3 regions of the Bacillus sp. C-3-6 genome follow, and region 3 is predicted to be linked to each of the others. Evidence: riboswitches for the same ligand, from Rfam matches in the RefSeq annotation. Region 3 holds a riboswitch; each other region holds the start of a gene.
What was found. A riboswitch is a leader RNA that binds a small molecule or an ion and turns the genes downstream of it on or off. The one in region 3 is predicted to bind lysine.
Positions count from the first base shown of each region.

Region 1: it holds a riboswitch for lysine, as region 3 does, so the genes downstream of both, ACW0JX_RS04525 (amino acid permease) here and ACW0JX_RS08945 (aspartate kinase) in region 3, are expected to answer to the same signal.
Region 2: it holds a riboswitch for lysine, as region 3 does, so the genes downstream of both, lysA (diaminopimelate decarboxylase) here and ACW0JX_RS08945 (aspartate kinase) in region 3, are expected to answer to the same signal.

Region 1 is NZ_CM137247.1:879,744-883,035, reverse strand. It holds gene ACW0JX_RS04535 (DUF3626 domain-containing protein) at 1-132, opposite strand, end outside; gene racE (glutamate racemase) at 245-1,075, opposite strand; lysine riboswitch at 1,277-1,458, shown strand; gene ACW0JX_RS04525 (amino acid permease) at 1,605-3,029, shown strand; gene ACW0JX_RS04520 (ABC transporter permease) at 3,090-3,292, shown strand, end outside.
Region 2 is NZ_CM137247.1:1,395,589-1,398,880, forward strand. It holds gene ACW0JX_RS07230 (LTA synthase family protein) at 1-775, opposite strand, end outside; gene ACW0JX_RS07235 (DUF3888 domain-containing protein) at 1,030-1,425, shown strand; lysine riboswitch at 1,515-1,696, shown strand; gene lysA (diaminopimelate decarboxylase) at 1,877-3,193, shown strand.
Region 3 is NZ_CM137247.1:1,720,689-1,723,980, forward strand. It holds gene ACW0JX_RS08940 (VOC family protein) at 101-553, opposite strand; gene ACW0JX_RS08945 (aspartate kinase) at 782-2,011, opposite strand; lysine riboswitch at 2,214-2,400, opposite strand; gene ACW0JX_RS08950 (DoxX-like family protein) at 2,592-3,292, shown strand, end outside.

The sequences.
Region 1 (3,292 bases), 840 kb from region 3:
TTCAAATATTTCATCTGTAATATTACACATGTTAAGTATATGATTAATTGTTGCTTTAGCCCCACGTTTTTCGTTCTCTGCATATTTTGAAATATACTCTAAAGCAAATAATTGAGATCTTGATAATTCCATAATCAAACCTCTCCTTTAATTAAAATGACCTTAATCATTTCAATTAAAAGTGCATTTTTTCCTTCTTATGCAACTAACCTAATTTATTGAACAAAAAGTACTTTAATACAGTCTAATTACAGATACGAGCATTCTTTACGGGTAAATCCACACATTCTACAGAAATGTGATATCCTAGCCATCGCTCAGCAATATGTTCAAATGATAAAACAGATCCCGTTGTAAAAAAACGATGCTTCGGATTCAGATTGTCAGACAAAATTCCTTTGTGCTGTAAAATGGTACTTAACTCTATCGCTGTTTCTTCTGCAGAACTAATAATCGTTACAGCCTCTCCTAGTTCCTTTTTAATATAGGACTCTAAAAGTGGATAATGCGTACATCCAAGAATTAACGTATCTATATCTTCTTTCGTTAATGGAAGTAAAGCTTGTTTCACTTGCTGCGTGACATATGCTATATCTTCTAATCGATTTTCTACAACTGTAGCTAAAGTCGGACACGCATGACTATACACTTCCAAATATGTATCAAGCTCATGTAATGCTTTTTCATACATATTAGATTTTATCGTACCTACAGTTCCAATTACTCCGATTTTCTCTTTCTTTGTTACTTTAATTGCCGCTCTTGCTCCTGGATGTATAACGCCAATAACTGGAATGGAAAGTGCTTCTTGCAGCGCAGTCAATGCAGCAGCTGCAGCAGTATTACATGCTACGACTAGCGCTTTTAATGGAAACTGTTTGAGGAACTCAACCATTTCAAATACGAAAGATTGCACCTCCTCTACACTTCTTGGCCCATACGGGCAACGCTTATTATCACCAATATAATAAATGCTTTCTTTAGGCAATTGTCTTATAATTTCGCTCGCAACTGTTAATCCCCCAACTCCCGAATCTAACACACCTATTACTGAATGTTTATGACATACAGACATTTATTTCATCCCCTTTTCAATCATCTAGCGCCAATAACATGTATTATATTACGAAAATTCAAATATCACATAACAATCCCTCTTACTTTTAATCACAAACTCTTCTCTATAATCTGATTATTACTATATCCATTGACGTATAAAAATACATTTGTTACTCTTAAAGACGTTAATTTAATATTTAAATCCTCATTCGTATCTCGGTGAGGTAGAGGTTGCAATCATTAAGAGTATCATTTCAGGAGATGTAGTGGCATTGATGAAGGAATGAGAAAGGAATGGTTGCCGAAGTAAGTCGTGTCCACCATGCACGCTTGCTGGGTCTGCATTTAATAAGTGCAGAACTGTCACAAACGTTTCGTTTGTGGAGAGCTATCGAGAGGTATGTCGTGGGTTTCTTATAAGATAGAAAGCATGTAGCGGCAGATTACGTGCTTTTTTTGTTTTGTTTGGGACTTCTCTTCTCTACTAAGAAGACATACATATCTCCTCGCTTGACTTGGTTATACTAACTTTGGAGGTATTTTCTATGCAACAAAAAAAATGGGGCTTTTGGGTACTAACAGCTTTCGTTGTCGGTAACATGGTTGGCGCTGGTATTTTCATGGTGCCAAGTACGTTGGCACAAACAGCAAGCCCACTCGGTGTCACTTTAGCTTGGTTAACAACAGGGTTTGGTGTTTTAATGCTAGCTCTTGTTTTCGGTAATTTAGCAATTCGTCGTCCTGATTTAACGACAGGACCACAAAGTCATGCATATGCTTTATTCTCAACACCAAAAAAGAAAAAAATGGCTGGATTCAGTATGGTATGGGGATATTGGGTTGCAAACTGGGCAAGTAACGTTGCCATCATTACATCATTTGCGGGATATTTATCACTCTTCTTCCCAATTATGAAAGATACGCGACTACTATTTTCAATCGGTTCTTTTAACATAGAAGTCGGAAAACTAATTACATTTATGATTTGTTCCATCTTACTTTGGGGAACTCATATTATATTAACAAATGGTGTAAGCGGAGCTGGAAAACTAAACTTCTTAGCAACAACAACGAAAGTAACTGGATTCCTTTTATTCATCGTCGTTACGTTATTTGCATTCGAAGCTTCTAAATTTGGACAATGGTACACACCGATGATTGATAAATCAGGTGCATCACACGGTCTTCTTTCACAAGTAAATTTAGCTGCTCTTACAACGCTTTGGGCGTTTATCGGAATTGAATCAGCCGTTCTTTTATCAAACCGTGCTGTTTCTCCAAAAACGGTAAAACGTGCAACAGTTGCGGGATTACTTATTACAGTTGCGATTTACTTAGGAATTACAATTTTAACAATGGGTGTACTTCACGTTGATAAATTACAAGCTTCTGAACGTCCATTAGCAGATGCATTAAACGCTGCAATGGGTCATGGCGGCGGGAAACTGATGGCATTACTTGCTCTTACTTCCCTGTTCGGTTCTATCTTAGGCTGGATTTTATTAAGCTCAGAAGTACCATATCAAGCAGCAAAAGAAGGTTTCTTCCCTTCCTTCTTCACGAAAACAAATAAAAAAGGAAGTCCAATTTACTCATTACGATTAACAAACATTATGTCGCAAGTGTTCCTATTCTCAACATTATCAGGAACCATTGCGGAAGCTTATACATTCGTTATTACCGTATCAACACTGGCCTACCTCATTCCATATCTCGTTTCACCAATCTTCCAGTTAAAACTAGTCGCAACTGGTGAAACATATAAAAATGAAATGCGGGCAAGAATTACAGATGGCATAGTCGCAGTTATCGCACTTTGCTACGCACTATGGGTTATTAAAACCGGCGCATCCGATATAAAAACGTTCCTTCTCGGAATTGGTTTATTCGTAATCGGATTTGCTTTCTATCCATTAATGAATCGTGATCAGAAAAAAAATAACGAAAAGAAAAACGGGCAAGTTGCATAACGCAATTTGCTCGTTTTTTCTTTTGTAAAACATATATAATAGAACAAAGAGGTGAAAAACATGTCAATCGAATCGCTATGGAGCAGTCGCTTCCAACAACATATTCAAAATATCATTACATACTTTGCACGTATGATTAACGGTTTACTATATAGCTTTATCTTTATTTCATGCGTTGGTGCATATTATTATGCTCAGTTTCTAAAAGCATCTCCTTCTAAAGGAATATCTTTAATAATTATAACGATTGTACTTACATTCAT
Region 2 (3,292 bases), 330 kb from region 3:
TAACAAAGCTTTGTGTAGATTCCATTGAAATTAAAATTACATTTTTACCTTTTGCAGCTCCAAATAAGTTTTTATCAACTTGTTTGTCTTTTGAGTCTGTATAGTTTTTGATTTCAGAAAATCCATCCCCACTTGCAAATACACGCTCAGCTGAAGACTTGGATTGAAGTGTAATATCAAATAGATGATATGTGTATAAACCTAAATTCTTTACGACAGTTTGACGGTCAAATGAGCGCGAGAACATTTGTGGTTTATAAATAACTGATACAACAATTTGTAGTGCTAATAAAGCTGTTACACCGCTAAAGAAAGTTCGCTTCTCTGAGCGGGAAAGTGGTGTTTTGTCGCCAAATGATGGGAATTTACGCGAAATAAACATTAAAATAATTGCATCTGCAAATAAAAGTAATGTTTTGTACGTAAAGAGTTCTTTTATACTTGTCCCTAAATCAGCCATATTGTTTGTTTGGAATAAAACCGGGAAAGTAACGAAATCGTTATAGAACCCATAAAACATTGCGTTTCCAAATAAAATAAATGACAGTATAAAACTGATTCCAATTATAATTCGGTTTCGGTGCTTAGATGCAAGTAAAGCTAAGCCGAAAAATAAAAGTAACGCAGCTAGTGGATTAATAAAAAGCATGAATTCTTCAAAGAAATTATCAATTTTAATATCAAATGCTAGCTTGTACACAATATATGTTTTAATCCATAGTAAAACGACTGCAACGAGTGCAAATCGCAGTTTTGGAAACAGATGTTGTAGCATAATATACTCCTCTCCTAAAAAGCATGACAGTTCTTGTGAGTCAGTTTGCTTAACGACTCATTTTATATATACGAACAGTCCTTTGTTATTATGATTATTATACTATGAGTATCATTATACGAAAATAAAAGAGAGTTGTGGGCTTTTTTATAATAATCGAGTAGAAAAAGAGTGGTGGGAGACAATAAAACAGAATTTCTATGTATGATAATTATCGTACGCAGAAAGAATCGCGTGATAATACGGAGGTTATAATGCGAAAATTATTATATTTTATAGCATGTAGTAGTGTTATACTTTTTACCTCACCGAGTGTGTCAATAGCTCAATATGATGCACCTCTTATGGAAGATGCACTTTATTCTGTTTTATTTCCAAAAATAAATAAAGCAATTGAAAAACAATATGGAAGTTTGAAACCGTATCAATGTCCTAAAATTATTAGTTTAAAAAAAGTGTATAGCGGTACATATTTATTTCAAGCAAGTATTGAAGTGACAAAGTATGAACGTGTTGCTGGGAAAATTGCTCCCCCATTTGAGAAGGTAACGATTACATTTAATAACGAAGAAGGCGAATGGGAAGTGAAAAAGATTTCAGTAAAGCGCTTACCAAATGATGCAAAATTAAACTGTAAAAAAACAATATAAAAAATTGTTTGACAAATAAAATGGTCCTTTGGTATTGTTAATAGCAACAATTAGATGTTTGAAAATTAAATAGACTTACCTCATCTACTCTCAAAGGTAGAGGCCGCGATAGGAAAGAGTAAGCTATGGGAGATTTCATGGAATCTGTGATCATAGGCTGAAAGGGACTATTGCCGAAATATAAGAATAACCATCTTATTCATATATTGGGACTACATTGAATAAATGTAGTACTGTCATAAGATTTATTTTATGGAGAGCTATTTGGAGATGTTGATGCGGTTTCTTATTTTGAGGAGATAACAACTCGTTTATTTTTTCAATATATATTTTTCCTAATAAGAAACGCGTGTGAACATTGTTCCGCGCGTTTTTTGTCTATCTAAAAGCGTGCTGCAATGAATAGAAGATTGGGGTTATGAGTTTTAGAGGAAATAAGGGAGGAATTTAAATGTATTTACACGGCACAAGCCGAATTAATGGGCAAGGACACTTAGAAATTGGAGGGTGCGATACGACGCAGCTAGCAAAGCAATACGGAACACCACTTTATGTATACGATGAAGAGTCTATTCGAGGAAAATGCCGAGCATTTCATCGTGCTTTTAAAGAAAGTGGTTTCTCTTATCAAGTAGCATATGCAAGCAAGGCGTTCTTGTGCATGGAGATGTGCCGAGTAGCTCGTGAAGAGAATATGTCATTAGACGTTGTTTCTGGAGGAGAATTATATACTGCGCTCCAAGCAGGATTTCCAGCATCACGTATTCATTTTCATGGAAATAATAAAACAGAAGAAGAGATAGTGATGGCTCTTCAGGCGAATATCGGTTGTTTTGTCGTAGATAATTTCTTTGAATTAGAAGTTTTACACGATTTAGCGATGCAACATGGAAAGTTTGTGAACATATTAATTCGTGTAACGCCTGGAGTAGAGGCGCACACACATGAATATATTACAACAGGCCAAGATGATTCGAAATTTGGATTTGGCGTTTCAAACGGTCAAGCGATACAGGCAATTGGATTTGCTTTACAAAAATCCAATTATAATGTGCTAGGGATTCATTCACATATCGGATCGCAAATATTTGAAACAGCTGGCTTTGTTCGAGCGATTGAAGTTCTTCGCCAATTTTTAGAAGAAGTGAGAGAGCAAACAAACTATGTAGTAAAAGTGTTAAATGTAGGCGGGGGATTTGGAATACGCTACACAGAGTCGGATACACCGTTAACTCTTGAGACATATGTGCGAGCTGTAACAAGTGCAGTGAGAGAACAATTTACTGTATGTGAATATCCATTGCCAGAAATATGGATTGAACCAGGCCGTAGCATTGTAGGTGATGCTGGGACAACAATTTATACAGTTGGGTCTGTGAAAGATATTCCTGGTATTCGGAAATATGTATCAGTCGATGGTGGAATGACAGATAATTTAAGACCTGCTTTATATAGTGCGCGTTATGAAGCAATGTTAGCGAATCGAGGGAATGATGAGAATGAGGAACTCGTTTCGATTGCGGGGAAATGTTGTGAGAGCGGAGATATGTTGATTTGGGATATTCATTTACCGAAAGTCGCTTCTGCTGATTTACTAGCAGTTTCCTGTACAGGAGCCTACGGGTACTCGATGGCGAATAATTACAATCGGATTCGAAGACCAGCCGTTGTCTTTGCAAAAGGCGGAACATCGCAAGTAGTTGTGGAACGCGAAACATATGAAAATATTATTGGGAACGATCGCATACGTATTAAAGAGCTTGTTTAAATAGAAAAAGGAGTTGTTCGGATGGGCAATTCCTTTTTTGTAAAATAAAATAATTAAAATATATCGGAAAACTAGGATTGAAAAAAATCAGAATTGTGA
Region 3 (3,292 bases):
CCGTTCTAAAGCTAGGACGGGGTTCAAAATATAATAATAAAATCGCTTAAGAGTCTACGTTTTATTCAATGATAGTGCCTTTTTATAAAACGTCACTTGCTTATTTATTACCGAGTTCTTCCGCTAAACCGATTAAAATTCCTTCGACTCCACGAATGTAGCAGAGACGATACGAGTTCTCGTACTGAACTACTTCGCTAACGAGCTCTGCACCATGCTTAGTGAGTCTGGATACCATTTCGTCAATATCTTGAACGGTGAACATGACGCGTAGATAACCGAGGGCGTTTACAGGAGCTTTTCGGTGATCTGCTATAGTAGGAGGGGTGAGAAATCGCGAAAGTTCAATTCGGCTGTGGCCATCTGGAGTGACCATCATAGCAATCTCTACGCACTGAGAACCGAGTCCAGTTACGCGACCAGCCCATTCACCTTCGACATTGGCTCGACCTTCGAGATTCAAGCCAATCTCCTCAAAGAAAGAGATTGCGTCATCAAGGGATTCTACAACGATGCTGACATTGTCCATTCGTAGTAATTTGTTTTTTGCCATAGTCTTATCTCCTTATGTATAAAAATTTATTATTTAATCATCCTCATAATTATACTACTAAGTAGTTACAAATTCCTTTCAGTCAAAAACACCTTGTCATAGTATAGGAAAATGTGACAAGGTGTTTTTTTATATGTCATATAGCATCTTGTTAACGAACAGCTTTTATTTAATAGGAAGGAAGTAGATTAATATGATTTTTTTATAAGTGTTACTGAGCATATCAAATTAGCTCATTTGTACTAAAGGCCCAATTTTCGCCATAAATGATTGATGTAGCGCCTCAACCCCTGTTACTAAATGAAGGCGGTCAATAACGACAGACACTTTAATTTCTGATGTACTTACCATTTTAATATGAATATCTTCTTCTTTTAAAGTAGTAAACATATTTGCAGCGACACCAGGGTTAGATACCATGCCAGATCCTACGATTGATACTTTTGCTAAGTGATTTTCATGTTCTACAGATTCGTAGTGGAGAGTTTCTTGATTTTGTTCCAAAACTTTTAAAGTTTCTCTTAAATCATTCGAGTGAATGGAGAAAGAGAGATGTACAGTTCCTTCATTTGTAATACTTTGAATGATGATATCTACATTAATGTGTGCTGCTGCTAATGTAGAGAAAACTGTTGAAAGCGAGCCTTGTTCTAGTCCTTTAATTGTGACACGTGTAATGTTATCCTCAAATGCAATACCTTTAACGATTGATTGTTGTTCCATGTTACATTCTCCTTTTACAATTGTTCCGTTTTCTTGTTCCATACTTGAGCGAACTTCTAAAACTACGTTATGATTTTTAGCAAACTCAACAGCGCGCGGGTGTAATACGCCAGCACCGAGATTAGCAAGCTCTAACATTTCGTCATAAGAAATTTCGTCTAATTTGTAAGCGTCTTTTACAACTCGTGGGTCCGTTGTATATACGCCTGTCACATCCGTATAAATATCACATTTTTTTGCTTTAAGTGCAGCGGCTAGTGCGACAGCAGTCGTATCAGAGCCACCACGGCCAAGCGTTGTAATTTCATTTTCTACACTTATACCTTGGAAACCAGCTACGATAACAATTGTGCCTTCAGCAAGATAAGATTGAATACGATCTGTATGAATGTCAGTAATCCGTGCACTACTATGTACAGATTCTGTCGTAAGACCAGCTTGCCACCCTGTTAATGAAATTGCACGATAGCCTTTTGCTTGCAGTGCCATTGTTAATAATGAAATAGTTACTTGTTCTCCTGTAGATAGAAGCATATCCATTTCACGTTTACTTGGATTTTCTGTAATAACGTTAGCGAGTGCGACAAGTTCATCCGTGCTTTTTCCCATTGCTGAAACGACAGAGACAACGCTATGACCTCGTTCATATTCTTCAATAATTAAATTTGCTACATGTTGAATGCGCTCGACGCTTCCGACAGAAGTGCCACCAAATTTTTGAACAGTTGTTTCCATTACAAATTCCTTCTTTCGTCTATTTTTAAGAATAGATTAGGAAATATATAAATCCCAATACTCCTGTAGTTACCAGAAAGACAAACAAAAAACACCATCTCAAATAAGTGAGGATGGTGCTGTTACAGGAAAAGGGAAACAGAAAACGGAGCTAATAAAAAAACCGCCAAAAAAGGAATATCATAAAAAATGATATCTCTTTTTTGTAGATAGCTCTTCATACGTACACGTCTGTACATATGACAGTTCTGTTTCTATTCGAAAACAGCCCCAATTGATAAATGCAGAGAAACTTATCAATTTCGGCAATACTTCCTTTCATCTAAGTTCATAGACATCTCTGTGTCTCCATTAGAATACTCATAAGTATCGCAACCTCTATCTCACGTTTTAGGCGAGAGTGTTTGATTTATGAAGTTGTTGGTAACATTTGTTTTATAATAATTTAAATTTTTCGGGGAATCAAGTGTTTTGTATATATTTTAAAAATTCTTTCTTTTTCTGAGGGAGTTTGTGAAAAATGTAGCAAAATAAATTCATTGCATGTACATTAAACTTATAGTGCATAGGAGGTGGGAGAATGAAAAGGAAACAGCCTATTTATGTTGCGACAAAAATGAACACGACGATGGGAAAATTATGGGAATATACGCAAGAACCAGATATACATACAGAGTGGGATGCTCGCTTTACTGAAATTTCGTATTTAGAGAAAAAAGAAGGAGAACCACAGAAGTTTTTGTATAAAACAAAGATTGGATTTGGGCTTGAAATAGCTGGAGAAGGGGAATCAATAGGTGAAATAAGAAAAGAAACTGGTGAAAGAATTTCTTCTTTAAAATTTTGGACGGATAATACATTATCTCTTATTAAAATAGGACGTGGTTATTGGAAGTATACGCCGAATAAAGAATACATCCATTTTGAGACACAATATGATTATGATACAAGATTTGGTCGTATAGGAAATGTGATAGATTCCTATATTTTTCGTCCGTTATTAGGTTGGGCGACTGCTTGGAGTTTTGATGCCTTAAAATTATGGTTAGAAAAGGGGCTTCATCCTAGGTTACTAATTAGAAGAACAATGACGTATTGGCTCGTATGTTTTTTATTTGCTTTTGTATGGATATATCAAGGGATAGTGCCAAAACTACTTTTTACTCATTTAGAAGAAGTAAAGATGCTTTCTGTATTAATCGGTTCAAATGAAAATAGTGTATATATACTTAAAATAATTGGGGTGTTAGAAATAATTTTCGGTGTTGTATGGCTGTTGCC